Regions from separate parts of the Exiguobacterium sp. s5 genome, predicted to be linked through region 2. Evidence: predicted binding sites of a transcription regulator. Region 2 holds the regulator's gene; the other holds the start of a gene.
The links. The regulator NrdR, encoded in region 2, represses ribonucleotide reductase genes. The targets are predictions, from matches to a motif close to AACACNATATATNGTGTT.
Positions count from the first base shown of each region.

Region 1: KNP60_RS13955 (anaerobic ribonucleoside triphosphate reductase) is a predicted target of NrdR. The motif match lies at 3,366-3,383, and genes of this name have one in related genera.

Region 1 covers NZ_JACSLK010000007.1:142,395-151,765, forward strand. Annotated here, with positions in the region: gene KNP60_RS13940 (S1C family serine protease) at 1-77, opposite strand, end outside; gene KNP60_RS13945 (fumarylacetoacetate hydrolase family protein) at 199-1,017, opposite strand; gene nrdG (anaerobic ribonucleoside-triphosphate reductase activating protein) at 1,072-1,527, opposite strand; gene KNP60_RS13955 (anaerobic ribonucleoside triphosphate reductase) at 1,505-3,349, opposite strand; gene KNP60_RS13960 (formate/nitrite transporter family protein) at 3,540-4,391, opposite strand; gene KNP60_RS13965 (50S ribosomal protein L25/general stress protein Ctc) at 4,593-5,252, opposite strand; gene mutL (DNA mismatch repair endonuclease MutL) at 5,416-7,218, opposite strand; gene mutS (DNA mismatch repair protein MutS) at 7,223-9,371, opposite strand, start outside.
Region 2 covers NZ_JACSLK010000003.1:221,093-230,463, forward strand. Annotated here, with positions in the region: gene dnaI (primosomal protein DnaI) at 1-676, opposite strand, end outside; gene KNP60_RS08460 (DnaD domain protein) at 682-2,034, opposite strand; gene nrdR (transcriptional regulator NrdR) at 2,077-2,544, opposite strand; gene KNP60_RS08470 (hypothetical protein) at 2,557-2,928, opposite strand; gene speD (adenosylmethionine decarboxylase) at 3,040-3,426, opposite strand; gene KNP60_RS08480 (glyceraldehyde-3-phosphate dehydrogenase) at 3,658-4,689, opposite strand; gene KNP60_RS08485 (site-2 protease family protein) at 4,845-5,327, shown strand; gene coaE (dephospho-CoA kinase) at 5,347-5,952, opposite strand; gene mutM (DNA-formamidopyrimidine glycosylase) at 5,965-6,789, opposite strand; gene polA (DNA polymerase I) at 6,810-9,371, opposite strand, start outside.

The DNA of each region.
Region 1 (9,371 bases), on a different contig from region 2:
GAGCCGAGCTCGGTATCGAGCCAATCCTCGCGGTGATTTTGTTCATTTGATTCTGTTGGACGATCATTGCGTTCCATGTGTAATCATCTCCTATATGATGTTTCCTCTTTGTTCTACCCTTAGTATAAGAGGCATAGTCATCGTTTTGCGGAAATGAAGCATCGATTACAAGATTCTTCACAATTTGCGTCAATTGGGTCAGACGATGACGTTACGGAGCGTCCCGAGTCCCGTGATGCTCACTTCGACCGTGTCTCCTGATTGGAGATAGACGGGCGGCTTCATGCCGTGGCCGACCCCGGCCGGTGTGCCGGTCGCGATGATGTCTCCTGCTTCAAGTGTCATGCCCTTTGACAAAGTCCGAATTAACTCTTCGATCGGGCGAATCATATCCGCCGTCGACCCATCTTGACGTGTCTCGCCATTGACAACCGTTTGAATCGTCAGTGGGAACGAGAGCTCATCCGGTGTGACGATATACGGCCCCATCGGACAGAACGTATCGAACGATTTGCCGCGGAAAAACTGGACGTGTTGTTTTTGCACATCCCTGGCCGTGATGTCGTTCAGAATCGTGTAACCAAAAATATGGGCATCGACGTCGTCAATATCCCGCCCTGATTTCCCGATGATGACGGCGAGTTCGCCTTCATAGTCGAGCTGGTCGGTCAATTCGGGGTGACGTTCGACGACAGCCTCTGGGCCGACGACCGAGGTCGGCGCTTTCGTGAAGATGACGAGCTTACCGGCCCCCGCCGTATCCATCTCTTTCACATGCTCTTCGTAATTTTTCCCGATACAGATGACATTTTTGAGCGGACGATACGGTGCGACGAACGTGACGTCTTGAAGCGCCAGCCTTAGCGCGACATCTAGATCGACATCCGGTTCAAACTCACGCGCGATGACTTCTAACAACGAAGTCGTATGTAATTGGTCACTGACGTCATAGACGAACTCTCCTGCCACGACACCGACCCTTTGCTCTCCTTCAACTTGAAAACTACACCATTTCATCAAAATTCCCCCTTTTTTGCTAGTATACAAAAAATCGGGACACGACGGCCCCGATTACGCTTTGTTTAAGAAAATAATCCGCTGGTTGCTCGATCCCCGAAACCGGAGCGACCGGTCCATGAGCGGCTGTTCGAAACGCCCATCGACGAGCACATCGGCACGGTCGAGCACGCTTGTGACGAATTCGTCGTGCATGGCTTGCAACTGTTCGAGCGTATAGCCCGTATACACCCAAACGTTTTTCTGAAGGACCTTACATCCGTCGACGAGCCGGGCCAATTCTTCCGGTTGCAGAAATGGTTCCCCGCCTGAAATCGTCACCCCGTCCCAGCCTGATTGTTCGATTTGAGCGAGTAAGTCCGCGACCGAGACGTCTTCTCCTCCACGTGGATTCCAAGATTCTGGATTATGACACCCAGGGCAACGGTGCGGGCAGCCCGCCGTAAAGATGACCGTGCGAATGCCTGGACCGTCGACGACCGATTCTTCAAGTACGGATAGGACGCGCATGATGCTTCACCCTCGCTCGTTCTTCTTCTCGTTTTGCCGAATTCCACCGGTCCATCGTCCCGACCAAGTAGCCGGTAATGCGACGGATCCGTTCAATTCGTTCATGTTCGCCACATGTCGGGCACGCTTCGTCGATAATCCCTTCAAGGCCGCAGTTGCCACAACGGTCGACCGGATGGTTGATCGACCCGTAGCCAACGTTCTCGGTCCGCATGAGCCGGACGATCGCTTCGACCGCTTCCGCATTATGGGCGAGCGATCCGTCGACTTCGACATACGTGATATGACCCGCATCACAGAGCGCGTGGTAAGGCGCTTCGAGACGGACTTTATCGCGAATCGAGACCGATTGATACACGGGCACATGAAACGAGTTCGTATAAAAGGCGCGGTCGGTCACACCTTCGATCATCCCAAACGATTGCTGATCTCTCGTCACAAATTTACCCGACAATCCTTCGGCCGGGGTCGCCAAGAGAGAAAAGTTCAAATCGTATCGTTCCGATGCCTGCTTCATTCGATCACGTAAATGAGTGACGATATCGAGCCCAAGCCGTTCCGCCTCTCGTGACTCGGCATGCGTGCCACCTGTGAGCACACGAAGCGCTTCGGCGAGACCGATAAATCCAACCGAGAGCGTCCCTTGCTTCAGTACCTCGCGAAGATCGTCTTCTGGACCGAGTCTCTCTCCCCCCCGCCAGACGTGTTGGGCATAGAGAAACCGAAATTCGTCGGCGTGCCGCTTCGCTTGATAGTCGAATCGTTCGAGCAATTGATCGATGGCGACGTCGACGTAAGCGTCGAGCGTCTTATAAAAAGTATGGATATCCGAGGAGACGAGTGCCATTTTGACCAAGTTCAACGTCGAAAATGATAAGTTGCCTCGTCCAATCGACGTCTCGGCACCATGCCGATTCCCCATCACCCGTGTCCGACAACCCATGTAGGCGACTTCCGAGCCGTGCGTCCCGTCGTAGTATTGAAGGTTGAACGGAGCATCGACGAACGAGAAGTTCGGGAATAACCGCTTGCCCGTCACACGACAGGCGAGACGGAACAAGTCGACGTTCGGATCGTCCTCATGGAAGTTGACCCCTTCTTTCACTTTAAAGATTTGAATCGGGAAAATCGGCGTCTCCCCGTTACCGAGCCCTCGCTCGGTCGCACGCAGCAACTCTCGAATGAATACGCGTCCCCACCGGCTCGTGTCGGTGCCGTAATTGATGGAAACGAACGGTACTTGTCCGCCACCACGTGAGTGCATCGAGTTGGCGTTGTGGATAAACGCCTCACACGCTTGATACGTCGCCGCGATTGTTTCAGACTCGGCAGTTTCAAAGAGTTGCTCGGTCGTCCATTCGACTGGTAGCTTTTTGAGCCGCTCGAGCTGACGTTCATACGTCTTTTCGACATACGGTGCGAGGTCGACATCAAACATCGGGAAAGCTTGACCGCCATGCTGCATGTTTTGGTTCGCTTGAAGAATAATCGAAGCGAGCGCCATCGCCGAGCGGATATCCTGGGGCGGTCGAATCGTCCCGTGCCCGGTATGAAATCCGTTCGTGAGTAGCTCACCGAGTGGGATTTGACAACACGTCGTCGATCCTGTCACGTAGTAGTCGGCGTCATGGATATACAAAAAATTATCCTCGACGGCTTGACGTGACCGTTCTGATAATAGATATGTCGTCGACAATTGTTTTGATACTTCTGAGGATAATCGTGCCAATTTTCCAAGTGGTGATTTCCCGTCGACGTTGGCGTTCTCTTGTACGAGGTCCTGATCTGGGAGAACACAGACATCTTCATAAAGCTGGAGCATATTCACTCCGCATCACCTCACTATATATTGATTGCAAGCGAGTTAATTACTCACTTAAGTTCCATATATAGATTATGTCATGTTTTGCTATTGAGATGTGAAGTCGAAATTGTGATCAATGCTTGTGATAAAAACGCAAAAACAGTCGAGCCACTGACGTGGACTCGACTGCTCGTTGTCGTGAGCTACCTTATACTTCTTTGGCAGGTTTCACAATTTTCAATTCGACTTCTTCCGTTGCTTCCGATTCTTGGGCTTCACGCAAGCCTTTCGCGTTTAACCACGTATAGATCGCACCCATGAACAACGCGCCACCGATGATATTCCCGAACGTGGCTGGGATCAAGTTGTGGATCGCGCCGGCAAAGCTGATCGCCTCAGGATGCGGGACGACGAGCGTGAGGGCGAACAAGACGAAGTTGGCGATGACGTGATCAAATCCTGAGGCGAAGAAAACGGCGACGAGGAAGATCATCGAGAAGATTTGGGCGAACTCGTTTTTCATTTGCTTCGGCAAGAAGATGGCAAGACAGACCATCCAGTTGCAGAAGATCGCGCGGAAGAAAATTTCGACCGTCGTGTGGTGCATCTTGCTTTCGACGACCGAGAACAGCCAGTTGTCCATTCCAAGTTCTTGGATGACACCGGTAGGAGCGAGCAGCAAGGCGAACAAAACGCCACCGAGCGCATTCCCGACAAAGCAGAGCAACCAGACGAGCATCGTGTCGCTGAGCGTCGTGTACCCCCGCATCGTCGAGGTTGTGAAGTACATTGTATTCCCGGTGAACAGTTCGGCTCCGCCATAGATGATCATGACGAGGGCGATCCCGAATGAGAATCCTCCGATGAGCGTTGTGAACGGAGAATCGATCAAATACATTCCGTTGACGACTTTCAGTGTGAAAATTGAAGCGAATCCGATAAAGATCCCCGCGAGCATTGCTCGTAAAAAGTACTCCATTGGCCGATAATGAATCATTTGCGAAGATGCCTGTGCTTTCTTCCGCAACGATTCGAGTGCATGGATTTCCATTGATGCCATGTCACAAACCCTTCTTTCTGTTTGAATGAAACCATTATAATAAGAACGAACATGTGAAATCATTAACAATATAAGCCCGAAACGAATAAATTGCAATCGCCCCTTCCACATGTTGACACATTTTTCACATCGTAATCGTTTACATTTGTCGGATTTGTGACTAGAAAAAAACGACCCTTCGCAAAGGGCCGTTCGAAATGATTATTCTTTGTTTTCAGAAGCCTCTTCCGACTCTTCCGTTGAAGTTTCTGACGCCTCTTCAGTCGCTTCAACTTCGCCTTCTGTCGCTGTATCAGCTTCAAGGTCTTCGACCGCCACCGGTTCATTCACCGATGCGATTTGAAGATCACCCTCAGATACGATTTCGTAATCTTTGTTCTCTGGAATATCAGCGACAGTGAGCGAGTCACCGATGCCGAGTTCAGAAACATCAAGCTCGATACGCTCCGGAATGTTGGCTGGTGTTGCCGAGACCGTTACTTTATAGAGCGTCTGTGCCAGGTAGCCGCCTTCTTTGACGCCTTTCGCGTCGCCGACAAGTGTGACGTCCGCTTCGACTTCTGTCGCTTCGTCCATCTTCACTGCCATAAATTCGACGTGCTTGTATTCGTTCGTAAATGGGTCGACTTCTGTCCCGTGAACGAGTGTGTTCACTTTCTTACCATCGATATTGAGTTCGATCAAAGCGTTGTCGCCGTGTTCACGAAGAATCTTACGAAGTGCCATCTCTTCGAATGCGACCGGTGTGCTTTCAACTTTGTAGCCGTAAACGACACCTAACACTTTTCCTTCTTTACGCAAGTTAGCGCGGACCGAACGTGGTCGTAATTCTCGTTTCGTTACTTTAAGCGTGTCTGCCATAATCTTTTCCCCCTACTGGTTTATCGATCATGTCTACATCTTGAGGGTGAGGCAGTGAAAAAGCCACCTCTCAACCTCGATGCGTTGAGTGACATGTGTATATTGTTCCCATAGCCACCTATCCATAAACGTAACAGGAGGTTAAGAAAAGATTACAGGCGTGTCACATAACGCGTTTAAATAGCTTCTCGAGCTCGTACGTGCTCCACTTCACTAAAATCGGACGTCCGTGCGGACACGTGTACGGAGACGTCGTCTGATTCAAATCGTGAAGCAATTGCCGCATCATCTCGTGGTTCAACGGATGGTTCGCTTTAATCGACCGTTTGCATGCCATCAAAATCGACGCATCTTCCCGATATTTAGCGATGTCAATGGAGCGATCCCGGATCGCCATCTCTATCAAATCACGGACCGTTCCTTCTAAATCGTGTTGCGGGTACCACGTCGGAATCTCTCTAACGAGGAACGTGTTGCCGCCGAACGGCTCCAATTCTAGACCTGCTTCTTTTAAAAGCGGAGTGACTTCTTCAATCGCGAGCGCCTCTTCTTGCGTGAACTCGAGCGTGAGCGGAAGCAGCAACAACTGGTATTCCTTGTCAGGATTCCCGAGCTGCTCGTAAAACAACTCATATTTGATTCGTTCCTGGGCCGCGTGTTGGTCAATGACGTACATCCCGTCCTCGGCACCACAGACGATATAACTCGCATGCAATTGACCGATGACGTCGAGCGGCGGCAACCGCTCTCCTTTCGTCTCGATTGTTTCCGATTCGACCGTCGACTCTATCGGCTCAGGCGCTTCATTGACGAGCGGGGTCGGCGACCATCGACTCGGTGACGTGACAGGCTCACGTGGAATTGGATAGTTCCACGTCGGCGCTTCATCCGTGACCGGCGCCCGTTCAACCGTGAAATCAAGTCGCTCTTGTTCGGTCCGATTGACCGGTCGCTCTTTCGGTTTGACCGACGGGATTAAACGCTGTTCCCGGAGTGTCAGTTGGACCGTCTCGCGAATCAATTGACAGAGCTCTTTCTCTTTTGAAAGCCGAACTTCTCGTTTCGTCGGATGGACGTTGACATCGATCAGCATCGGGTCCATGTTCACTTCGAGGACAGCGATCGGATAACGACCAATCGGTAGCAGCGTGTGGTAGCCTTCGAGCACACTTTGGGTCAAAGCGAAGTTTTTAATGCTTCGCCCGTTCAAAATGAGTGTCACGTACTGCTTGTTCGAACGCGTCACTTCCGGACGGACGAGATGGGCGCTCAAACTATAGTCGTTCGTCTTACTCGACGCCGTGACAATTTGGGCCGCGACTTGTCGGCCATAGATGGCGAGCATGACTTGTTTGATGTCTCCGTTCCCGCTCGTCCTAAGTAGTTCCTTGTCTTCATGGAACGCCGTGAGGCGCACTTCCGGGTGGGACAAGGCAATCCGGTTCAACGTGTCGGTGATGCTCGCCAGTTCCGTCGCGGACGTTTTCAAATACTTCAATCGGGCTGGTGTATTATAGAACAATTGACTGACGGCTATCTCCGTCCCGACGTTCGCCGCGGCCGGTGTTTGCGCCGTGACAACGCCGCCTTGAAGCGTCATCTCGAACCCGTCTTCCTCGGCCCGGCGTGACTTCAGCGTCACATGGCTAACCGAAGCAATCGAGGCGAGCGCCTCCCCACGAAAGCCGAGCGTGCGAATCCGGAACAAGTCGTGCTCGTCCCGAATCTTACTCGTCGCATGACGTAAAAAGGCGCGCGGGGCGTCCTCTTCATAAAACCCGTGCCCGTTATCGCGGACTTTAATGAGACGGATGCCCGCTTCCTCCAAATCGACTTCGATTTTGGTGGCGCCGGCGTCAATCGCGTTCTCGACGAGCTCTTTCACGACCGAGGCCGGTCGCTCGACGACTTCGCCAGCCGCGATTCGGTTGGCCAGTTGTTCCGGTAACTCTTGAATGATTCCCATCGACTCACCCCTTCTTCGCGGATTGTTGGAGCGCATAGAGCGCTTGCATCGCCTCGATCGGGTTCATCGCCAACAAATCGAGTTCGAGCAATTGTCGTTTAATCTCGTCTTCCGCCTCAAAGAGCGATAGTTGGGCCACGGGTTCTGCCGTTCCCGGATTTTCAACAGCTGCCCGTTCCGGTTTCGAGTCCGTCTCAAGTTGAGACAAGATGGTCCGCGCCCGTTCAATCAAATCACGGGGCAATTCAGCGAGCTCGGCGACATGAATCCCGTACGACTTATCGGCCCGCCCCGGATGTACTTCATGTAGAAACACGACACGCCCGTCTCGCTCGATGGCGCGGACGTGCACGTTCTCAAGAGCAGGGATCGTGTCTTCGAGCACGGTCAGCTCGTGATAGTGGGTCGAGAACAACGTCTTCGCTCCAATTGTCGAAGCGATGTATTCGACGATAGCCTGGGCGAGCGCCATGCCGTCATACGTCGACGTCCCCCGACCGATCTCATCGAGCAAGATGAGGCTGTGTTCGGTCGCCTCTGTCACCGCTTGGCGTGTCTCCGTCATCTCGACCATGAACGTCGACTGGCCGCTCACCAAGTCATCGGCCGCACCGATGCGGGTAAAGATTCGATCAAACAATGGAATCTCAGCCGCTTCAGCCGGCACGAACGACCCGATTTGATGCAAGATGGCGATCAAGGCGAATTGACGCATATACGTCGATTTACCGGACATGTTCGGTCCGGTGATTAAGAGCATGCGCCGCGTGTCGTCGAGCGTCAAATCGTTGGCGACGTATTCACCGCGTGGTAGCACCGTCTCGATGACCGGATGGCGGCCACGATCGATTTGGACGTTCGTCGACGTCGTCGGCCGGACATAGTCACGTTTTTCGGCGACGATGGCGAGCGCGAGCAAGACGTCAAGCTCACTGAGCGAGCGCGCCAGTTGTTGGAGCGGTTTCGTCTCTTGCTTGACTTGGTCACGCAAGGCGACGAATAAATCATACTCGAGCGTACAACTCTTCTCTTCAGCCCCGAGAATGAGCGCTTCTTTCTCTTTTAACTCGGGTGTGACGTAACGCTCGGCGTTCGTCAGCGTCTGTTTCCGTTCGTAACGTCCCTCTTCGAGCAGGCGGGCGTTCGCTTTCGTCACTTCTAAGTAATAGCCGAAGACACGATTATAGCCGATTTTCAGCGACTTGATGCCGGTCGCGAGCCGCTCTTGTTGCTCGAGATTGGCAATCCATGTCTTTCCGTTCGCTTTCGCCTCGAGCAGTTCGTCGAGTTCGGCCGAATAGCCGGCACGAATCATCCCACCTTCTTTAATCGAGATCGGTGGCGCCTCGACAAGCGCTGCCTGGAGCATGTTGGCCAAGTCGTCGAATGTGTCGAGCGTATCATCGATTTGACGAAGCCGTGAGGCCGTGACGCCTTCGAGCAAGGCCCGCACCGCCGGGATGCGCTCGAGTGTGTTCCGGAGTTGGACGAGGTCACGGGCGTTGGCCGTCCCGTAACCGACTTTGGCGACGAGCCGTTCGATATCGTAGACGTGACGTAACTGTTCACGCAACTGGTCACGAAGCATGAAGTCATCGACCAAGTTCTCGACCGCATCTTGTCGGTCCCGAATCGCCTGCTCGGTATAGAGCGGCTGTTCGAGCCAACGTTTCAGCAACCGTCCCCCCATCGCCGTCGTCGTCTCATCAAGCAAGGCGAGAAGCGACCCTTTCCGTTCACCGGACCGGGCTGACCGAAACAATTCCAAGTTCCGGGCCGTGTTGGCATCGAGTTGCATATGGGCCTCGACTTCATAGGCGACGGCCGGTTGGAGATGATCGAGGGCGCGTTTTTGCGTGCGCGTCAAATAAGCGAACAGCAATTCAAACGCGCTCACTTGCGCCTCGTCTTTCGCTCCGCTCGACAACGGGCTCGCTAGCCGCTCTGTCTGCACCGACAACGGGATGCCTAGCGGAGCGAGTTGTTTTCTTAATTCGTCGTCGGCAACAATAATCTCACTCGGCGCTAGCCCTTCCACTTCTCGGGCCACAGCTTCTTGCGATGACAACGTCGTTAACCATGACTCACCTGTCGTCACATCGCCGCGGGCAATCCCGAAACGGCCTGCTACGTTCACGACCGATAGTAAATAC
Region 2 (9,371 bases):
TGTCATCGATCAGTAACACCGGTACGTGTTGGAACGACGTCAAAAATGAGTCGAACGAATCGGTCCGGATCTTCCGTTTCGCTTCCGAGACGAATCCCGGGGCGTGGACGAGAATCGTCTCGATGTCCGCCACTTTCAGTTCGTTGGCGATCGCCGCAAGCAAATACGTCTTCCCGACCCCGAAGCTGCCGTGTAAGTACAGGCCGTTCACTTTTTGGCGGGTCTTCATGCCCGAGACGAACCGCATCGATTCACGGAGTGCGATTTTACGGGCGTCATCCGACCAGTCGAACGATTCAAAGCTCGCCTCTCGCACTTCTTCCGGCAAGAATAAGCTTTTAAACTTCCGGTCCATCTCTTTTTGGCGCCGTGCTTGACGATGCTTGACCGTCTCTTCATAACGAATCGCGATTTGACCGAGGTCGACATAGAGCACCGGCTGATGGCCCGGGATGACGGCTTGCTCCTCGACGAGCTTCTTGCCGTCCATCTGTTCTGCATATTCACTGAGCTTCGTAAAGCCGACCTCGACCGCCGTCTCGTCTAACTCCGGATGCGCCTTTAAAAAGGCGACGACTTCTGGATGTTCGAGGGTGCGCCGGCGAATCGATTCGTACGCTTCCCGCACTTCTTTCCGGTTCATCATTTGGGCGAGCGTTTGATTGATGCGTTCCATGTCCCTCATCCTTTCTCTTTCAATTCATTTAACAACTTGACGAGTTCCGCGTCGTCTGGAACCGATGCCTCGAGCTCTTGTTTTCGTTTTTGATCGTACGTCCGTTGCTCTTTCGCCTCGTCCTCGAGCCATTTTGGCATCTCGGTCTTGTCTTTGCGTCTCGAGCCGACGGTCGTCCGCTGTTGCACGTTCTCCCGCTTTTGCTGTTTCTTCTCGATGAGCGCGTCTTGCGTCGCTTCTTGTTCCAACGCGTCTTTGGCGTTCAAATAGCCTGCCGTCTTCCAACTCGTCGCGATCCGCATGACGTAGTTCTCACTGAGCCGGGTCTGCTTCTTCACTTCGATACAGTAATAGAACAATGCGTTGATAACACTTGGCGCGAGTCCGAGCGTATCGACGAGGTCGATGATGAGTTGCTCGTCGCTCTTCGACAACTGTGGCGTCTTCCGTAACGTCGACACGTACTGATGCGGATGCGCTTCTTCCATGACAGTCACGTCATGCAAATCACCGATTTCTGCCTTCTCCGTCTCGTCCGACTTCACTTTCCGATGGCGCGTCTGTTTTTTCTTCAACTGCAACACCATCTGACGGCAGCCGTCGCGTTTCTCTTGCTCGCTGAGCGGTAGATACGCCTCGTGGACGAAGTACTCCTTCAACATCTCGGCCATCGTCTCTTCATCGATTTGGGAGACGTAGGCAAGCTTCGTGATCGTCTCATCGAGCTTCTTCGTGAAGAAGCCGACGGGGAAGTTCGTCAACTTTTTGACGATTTCCATATCGAACGTATAGTTGATCTCGATTTTGGCGCGGTCAGGTTTCTCGTAGTTCTTTTGTGTGAACGCCATATGATTGACCCCTTTGACGTCGAACACTTCATTAAAGTCTTTTGTCACTTCAATGATTCCGGCCGGCAACGGATCAATCGTGAATCGACCTTGTAACTGTTTGAAGCGGACTTCCCCGACTTTATAGAAGAGGAAACTCGACAACAGCCCGTCATTCAAGAACGTATGGGGTGCGAGCGGGACCCGCAGTTGATACACGTACTGGGTCAAGCGCTCGTCTTTCGTCTTATACGTCCGGACGAGACCAATCGCTTCGAGCCGGAACAGACAGTCCGTCAGCTCGTTGATCGAGTAATCGAGCATCTCACAAAGCGCGCTGTGTGACATATAGTTCGATTTCATCTTCCCGGGCTTCAGCTCGCTCCAAAGCGTCTGATACATCGCGAGCGCCTTCACTCCGATGACCGGCTGATATAAATGGTACAGCGACTGATACGACTCGCGATCGATGAGTCCGGTGCTCATGATCAACAGTTCGTCAGTTCCGTACAGGATTCGTTCTTTTTCCATGGTAGGTCTCCCTTGAAAAAAGGCGACCAGCAGGCCGCCCGTTTAGTTGGTCGATTTTTCTTGCTTCATTAAATCTTCTAGTTCTTTAAAGAACACAGAGATATCTTTGAACTGGCGATAGACGGACGCGAAGCGGACGTATGCTACTTCGTCGACCCGCGCGAGCTCGTTCATGACGAGCTCCCCAACCTGTTCACTCGGAATCTCGGACTGGCCGAGGGCGCGTAACTGTTGTTCGACTTTCGTGACCACACCTTCAAGTTGCTCCAGCGTGACCGGACGTTTCTCGCACGCCCGAATAATCCCGCGAAGCACTTTCTCACGGCTGAACTCTTCCCGATTCCCGTCTTTTTTGACGATGATGAGCGGTGTCTGTTCGACCGTTTCAAACGTGGTGAAGCGATAGCCGCACTCCTCGCATTCGCGACGGCGACGAATCGAATAGAAATCTTGTACTGGCCGGGAGTCGAGCACTCTCGTTCCATTATGATCGCATTTAGGACAACGCATGCTCAGCCCTCCTTATCGTTCGACAGATTGATTCCCGATGGCGCGGAGCGGGAACTTTACGGATAGCGCCTCATAATATGTGGTGACGATTTGACCGAGGTCCGGTCCGAGCATCTGGTCACGGTTCAATGTAAAATCGACGGCCGTGCGTCCGCCGTCCACTTGGACGATGGTCGCCAATGCGTCCCATCCGTCTCCATGAAACGCCACTTCGCCCCGGTCTGCATCAACCCGGCGAACCGTTTGACCTTCTGCTTGAATCCGTTCGCGGAGCCATGTGAGCACGGCGCTTGGCGATGCCGCCACGTAACGCGTCCGTAACGCCTCATTTTTATGCGAATCGTCCGTTTGGACATGTGTTTGAAACTTATCAAATAATCCCATTATCCACCTCGACACCTTATTTATATAGGTTAAGCATATCAAAATTAAGCGGTTAACAAAACAATTAAAAGGGCTGACCGAAAATCGGCCAGCCTCATAAGGTCAATCTGATTATTTGCTGATTGCCACTTGCGCTTCAGGAACACGAATCGGTCCCATCCCACGGTCAAGTTTCACATCTTCACGAACTTTTGCTTCCAAGCCTTCTGCAATGTATTGCGAGGCTGTAGCTGGATCGATTCGATCCCCACATGTGAACACATCGACTGATGCGTAGCCATGCTCTGGGAAACTGTGAATCGTTAAGTGTGATTCTGAAATGATAACGACTCCACTTACACCGTGCGGCGCAAATTTGTGGAAAGCGACTTCGCGGACTTCAGCGCCCGAACGAAGTGCTGCATCGACGAACAAGCGCTCGATGTAGTCGATATCGTTTAATTTGTCGGGATTGCACTCCCAAAGTTCTGTAATAATGTGACGTCCCATAGTATCCATATTAGTGGATCCCCCTTTACATCAATGGTCTCAAAGTAGTTGATGATCACTCACTTTGTGCCTGAATCGCCCACAACCACGGGGGCAAGTTAGTCCTAAGAGGTCCTAACCCTTTAAGTTGCGTTTGTCAGACCAATTGAAGTTCACGAGTTAGAGTGTATCTTGTTTAGGACGTCGTTACAAGACATTTGTTTCAATTCTTTAAAAATATTTTTAGATAAATATATTTTTTCAGACGTGGGTTTCTTGTTGTCCGATTTGCAGGTAGCTCGCGACCATGTCCAACAAGTCGACGACGCGGCACGAATAGCCCCATTCGTTGTCGTACCAAGCGAGCACTTTGACATGGTTGCCCCCGAGCACCATCGTCGAATCGGCATCGATGATTGACGAACGCTCATCTCCATTGAAGTCGATCGAGACGAGCGGTTCGTTCGAGACGCCGAGAACGCCCGTCATTTCCCCGTGTGCAGCACGCTCGAACGCCTGATTCACTTCATCGACCGTCACATCTCGACGCAACTCGACGACGAGATCGACGAGCGAGACGTTCGGCGTCGGCACTCGTAGCGCCATCCCGTTCAATTTGCCCTGAAGTTCCGGCAAGACGAGCCCGATGGCTTTCGCAGCACCAGTCGAAGTCGGTATAATGGAACTGCCACAAGCACGGGCACGACGCAAATCTTTATGCGGATTGTCGATATTGTTTTGATCGTTCGTATACGCATGCACCGTCGTCACGAGCCCCGTTTCAATCCCGAACGTCGAATCCAATACTTTGACGACCGGGCCGAGACAGTTCGTCGTACACGAGGCGTTCGAAATGACGTGATCGTGCTCCGGTAAATAATCCCGATCGTTTACCCCCATGACAATCGTCCGCAACTCGCCTTTTCCTGGTGCCGTCAAAATGACTTTTTTCGCACCGGCCGTCAAATGTTTTTTCGCCCCGACATCAGAATTGAATTTCCCCGTCGCCTCGATGACAATCTCGACACCGAGTTCAGCCCACGGCAATCGCTCCGGGTCTCGCTCGGATACGAGCATGATGCGTTTCCCATCGACTTCGAGCGCATCCCCATGCGCTCGGACCGTCAGTGTGAACGGTCCGTGGACCGTGTCGTGTTTGATCAAGTGCGCGAGCGTTTCCGCCGGATAACTCGCATTGATGGCGACCACGTCGTGACGCCCTTCGAGCATCAACTTCCGAAATACCATTCTGCCGATTCGACCAAATCCATTGATTGCAACTTTCGTCCCCATTCTGAATCCCCCTTTTTTCTGCGTTACGACACCATTATAACGGAAAATTGGAAGCGTTTTCACTATGAATCGTCACATTTTTTTCACTTTTTTACAGTTTCAGATTTGAAAAAGAGGGAAATTTGGTGTAGAGCTTGGAAAGGAGCTAAGACTATATGTTTGATTGGACAGACCTAGATAAATTTGTCATCTCATTTTTCATCATCTTACCGATTGTGACGATTATCCATCAATTCGGTCATTTCTTCTTCGCGAAACTATTTGGGGGTTCGCTCGACATGGAGATTGGGACCGGAAAAAAATTGTTTAAAATCGGACGCCTTCAATTTAACCGCGTTTATTTTTATGACGCCTGGTGCCAATTCAGTGACTTGAAGTACAGCAATCGCCTGACGCGGAGTCTCGTCTACGCGGGCGGTTCAATTTTTAACTTATCGAGTATTTTGATTGTGAACGCCTTCATCTTGACGCGAGAGATTGAGCCGACAATTTACACGTATCAGTTCGCATACTTCTCGTTCTATTATGTCTTCTTCTCACTCTATCCGATTTACTATTCGAACGGCCATCCGAGCGACGGACGCGCCATCTTCGACACGTGGAAAAAAGGGAAGCCTGACTCAGACCCACTCAACTGAACAAAAAAAGAAGGCGTCGTCAGTCGCCTTCTTTTTTCATGTCTTCAAATTGTTCGACGAGGCGGACCACTTGGGCCGACAAGTCGCCTAACGCACCGTTGTTGTTGATTAAAAAATCAGCCTGTTGTTTCTTCTCCTCGATCGGCATTTGCGCATGGATCCGAGCGAGTGCTTCTTCTTTCGTCAACCCGTTGCGCTCCATGAGACGCATCAGCTGAATCTCTTCACGGCAATAGACGACGACCGTATAATCGACGAGGTCCCGCATCGTTCCCTCGAACAAGAGCGGGATATCGAATATGACGACCGTCTCCCCTGCAGCCTCGTATCCGCGCATCTCCTCGAGCATCTCTTCTCGGATGGCCGGATGCATGAGCTGATTCAGTAACTGACGTTTTGTGTCATCATGAAAGATTTCTCGTCCGAGCGCCTGCCGGTTCAACTCGTCGCCCGTGAAACATTGCGGGAACGCCTCGCGAACGCCCGCGAACGCTTTGCCGCCAGGCTCGATGACGATCCGTGCCATCTTGTCGGCGTCGATGATCGGGATGCCCTGCTTTCGAAACAGTCTGGATACGGTCGACTTCCCTGTCGCAATTCCACCTGTCAAACCAATTTTCAACATCATGTCCACCTCTTACTGTTGGCAGTGCGGACAGTAATGTGTGCCCCGTCCGCCTAATTTCATCTTTTCAATCGGTCGGCCGCATCGCTTACACGGCTCCCCGGTCTGTCCATATACGTACAGTGTCTCTTGATACGTCCCGCTCGCCCCATCCGGATTCGTATAGCTCCGAATCGTGCTTCCGCCTCGTTCAATCGCTTCCGTCAATACGGCTATAGCCTCTTGGTGCACCCGACGGACCTCATCAAGCGAGAGTGTCGCTGCCGGGCGAGTCGGATGGACACCGGCCCGATATAACGTCTCATCGACATAAATATTGCCGAGCCCGACGAAAATCGATTGATCGAGCAGCGCCGTCTTGATGGCACGAACGTTCATCCGCTTCAGACGGCTGTGAAGCGTCTCCGCTGTCACTTCAGGATCGAACGGTTCGAGGGCGAGCAGTGACAATGGCGGTGTCACAAACAACTCTTCATTCGTCTTCAACTCCATCGTCCCGAACTTCCTGACATCGTTATAATGAAGCGTAGTCCCGTCCGTGAAGGTGAAGACGACATGCGTATGCTTGACCGGACTGACCATTTCGTCATGCGGGAAGAATTTCCCTTCCATTCGCAGATGCGAAACGAGATAGCCGTTCGTCAATTTGAACAAAATGAACTTGCCGCGTCGCTCGACGTCTTGAATCGTCTCGTCGAGCAACTGTTGTTTCCAAATCTCCGGTTCGTGACCTCGAATGATTTTTGCGTCGAGCACCTCGACATTTGCAATTGTTTTTCCCGAGACGAATGGCCGCAATCGGCGACAGACCGTCTCCACTTCTGGTAATTCTGGCATATCGATTTCCTTTCTCGTCTTTATTTCGTGTCGAACCATGTCTCACCGAACGAACCGTCCGCGCGGAGCGGCACGTCCAAGGTGACCGTGTGTTCCATCGCTTGTTTGACGATCGTCTCGAGCGAGTCCATTTCTTCTTTAGGTCCTTCAAAGATGAGTTCATCGTGGACTTGAAGCAATAATTTCGACTGAAGTCCTGACTCACGGAGTGCCACGTCGACATCAATCATCGCTTTTTTGATAATATCGGCGGCCGTCCCTTGAATCGGCGTGTTGATCGCTGTGCGTTCCGCGAAACCGCGCAAGTTGAAGTTGCGGGAATGGATGTCCGGGATATTGCGGCGACGCTTCAGCATCGTCTCAACATAACCGTGTTCCCGCGCCCGTTCGATCGCGGCATCCATGAACCGTTTCACACCTGGGAACTGCTCGAAATACGTATCGATGAACGTCTGTGCTTCTTTTCGGCTAATGCCGAGGTTTTGCGACAGCCCATAGTCGCTAATGCCGTAAATGATGCCGAAGTTGACGGCTTTGGCTTGGCGACGCATGAGCGATGTCACTTCTTCTTTGGCGACTCGGAACACGTTGGCAGCCGTCGACGTATGGATATCCTCATCATGGAGGAACGCCTCGAGCATCTTCTCATCTTGCGACATGTGGGCCATGATCCGAAGCTCGATTTGCGAATAGTCGACCGCATACAGCATCCAGTCGGCCTCACTCGCGGTGAACGCCTTGCGAATGCGCCGCCCTTCTTCCAGGCGGATCGGGATGTTCTGTAAGTTCGGGTTGACCGAGGACAACCGTCCGGTCTGCGTCAACGTCTGCGTATAGCGGGTATGGATCTTCCCGTCGTCTTTGATGACTTTTTGCAAGCCTTCGACATATGTCGATTGCAACTTGCCGAGCTCGCGGTAATGCATAATATGTTCGACGATCGGATGGAGCGGCGCGAGTTTCTCGAGCACGTCCGCTGCCGTCGAGTAACCGGTCTTCGTCTTTTTGACCGGTGGCAACGCCAACTTCTCGAACAGGATGACGCCGAGCTGTTTCGGCGAGTTGATATTGAACGCCTCACCGGCGAGACTGTGAATCTCCGACTCGAGTTGAAGCAACCGTTCCCGCAAATCGTCTTCCATCACTTTCAGCGTCGCCACGTCGACGTGAATCCCGGCCCACTCCATCTCTGCAAGCACCGAGGCGAGCGGACGTTCCAAATCTTCATACAGCGACGTCTGTTCGTTTTGGTCGAGTTCTTTGCCGACGTTTACAAACAGCGTCAAGATCGCCATCGCCTTCTCGCCGAGATGTTGCTCGAGCACGTCCTGTTCCGGGACGTGCAGCTTCGCACCCTTACCATAAACCGCCTCGTCTTCCGGTAACGTGTAATCGAAATGAGCGGCAATCGAATCGAGTGTCGTCCCGCCCGACAGGTTCAGCAAATATCCGGCGACGAGCAAATCGTCATAGCCTCGGAGCGTCACACCATGTCGCTTCAATTGAATGATCGTCTGTTTCGCATCGAGACAAATCGTGGCTCGGTTCTCGTCGGCCAACCAGTCTCGTACTGCCGGGACGTCTAAAAGCGACACATCGCCGACCGTCACGCCGGCTTTCGAGGCGATGGCCACACCGATGACCGGTTCTTCGAAATAGTCGTCACGGAGTTGCTCGAGGATGAGGACCGCTTCTGTCAAATCTTGCTCGTCGATCGCGATATGATTCACCTCACGTGCTTCGACCGCTTCCTCGCTCGACGCTTCAAGGTTCAGTTTGCTCAGAAGCGATTTGAACTGAAGGCTCATGAACAACGGCTTCACTTTTCCAGCGTCATACGGATGGAACGTAAGGTCGTCCGTGCTAATATCGATTGGGACGTCCGTATAGATCGTCGCCAATTGTTTCGACATGAGTGCTTCCCGCTCGTTCGCCTCGACTTTCTCTTTTTGTTTCCCTTTTAATTCATGCGTATGTTCATATAGTCCTTCGACAGATCCGTAAGCCGTGAGCAGTTTAAGCGCCGTCTTCTCACCAACCCCCGGGATTCCGGGGATATTATCGGACTTATCACCCATTAAGCCTTTCAAATCGATCATTTGGAGCGGGGTGAGACCGTCATAGCGCTCTTTGAACGCCTTCGCGTCCATCGTCTCCACATCGGTGATCCCGCGCTTCGTCAAATAGACGGTGACGCGATCGTCAATCAGTTGCAGTAAATCTTTATCCCCAGTGACGACCGTCACTTGATCGAACGCCTCATTTTTTGAGAGCGTCCCGATAATATCGTCGGCCTCGTACTGGTCGAGTTCGAGCACTTTGATCCCGAACGCCTCACAAATCTCGCGGACAATCGGGAATTGCTCGCGGAGTTCCCCTGGGGTCTTCTGCCGTCCCCCCTTATAGTCAGCATACGTGTCGTGCCGGAACGTCTTCTTCGACGCATCAAATGCGACCGCGAAATGCGTGGGTTGCTCGTCTTCCATCAGTTTTAACAACATCATCGTGAACCCGTACACGGCGTTCGTATTTCGACCGCTCGCATCCGTCATCGGAGGCAGCGCGAAAAACGCACGATATGT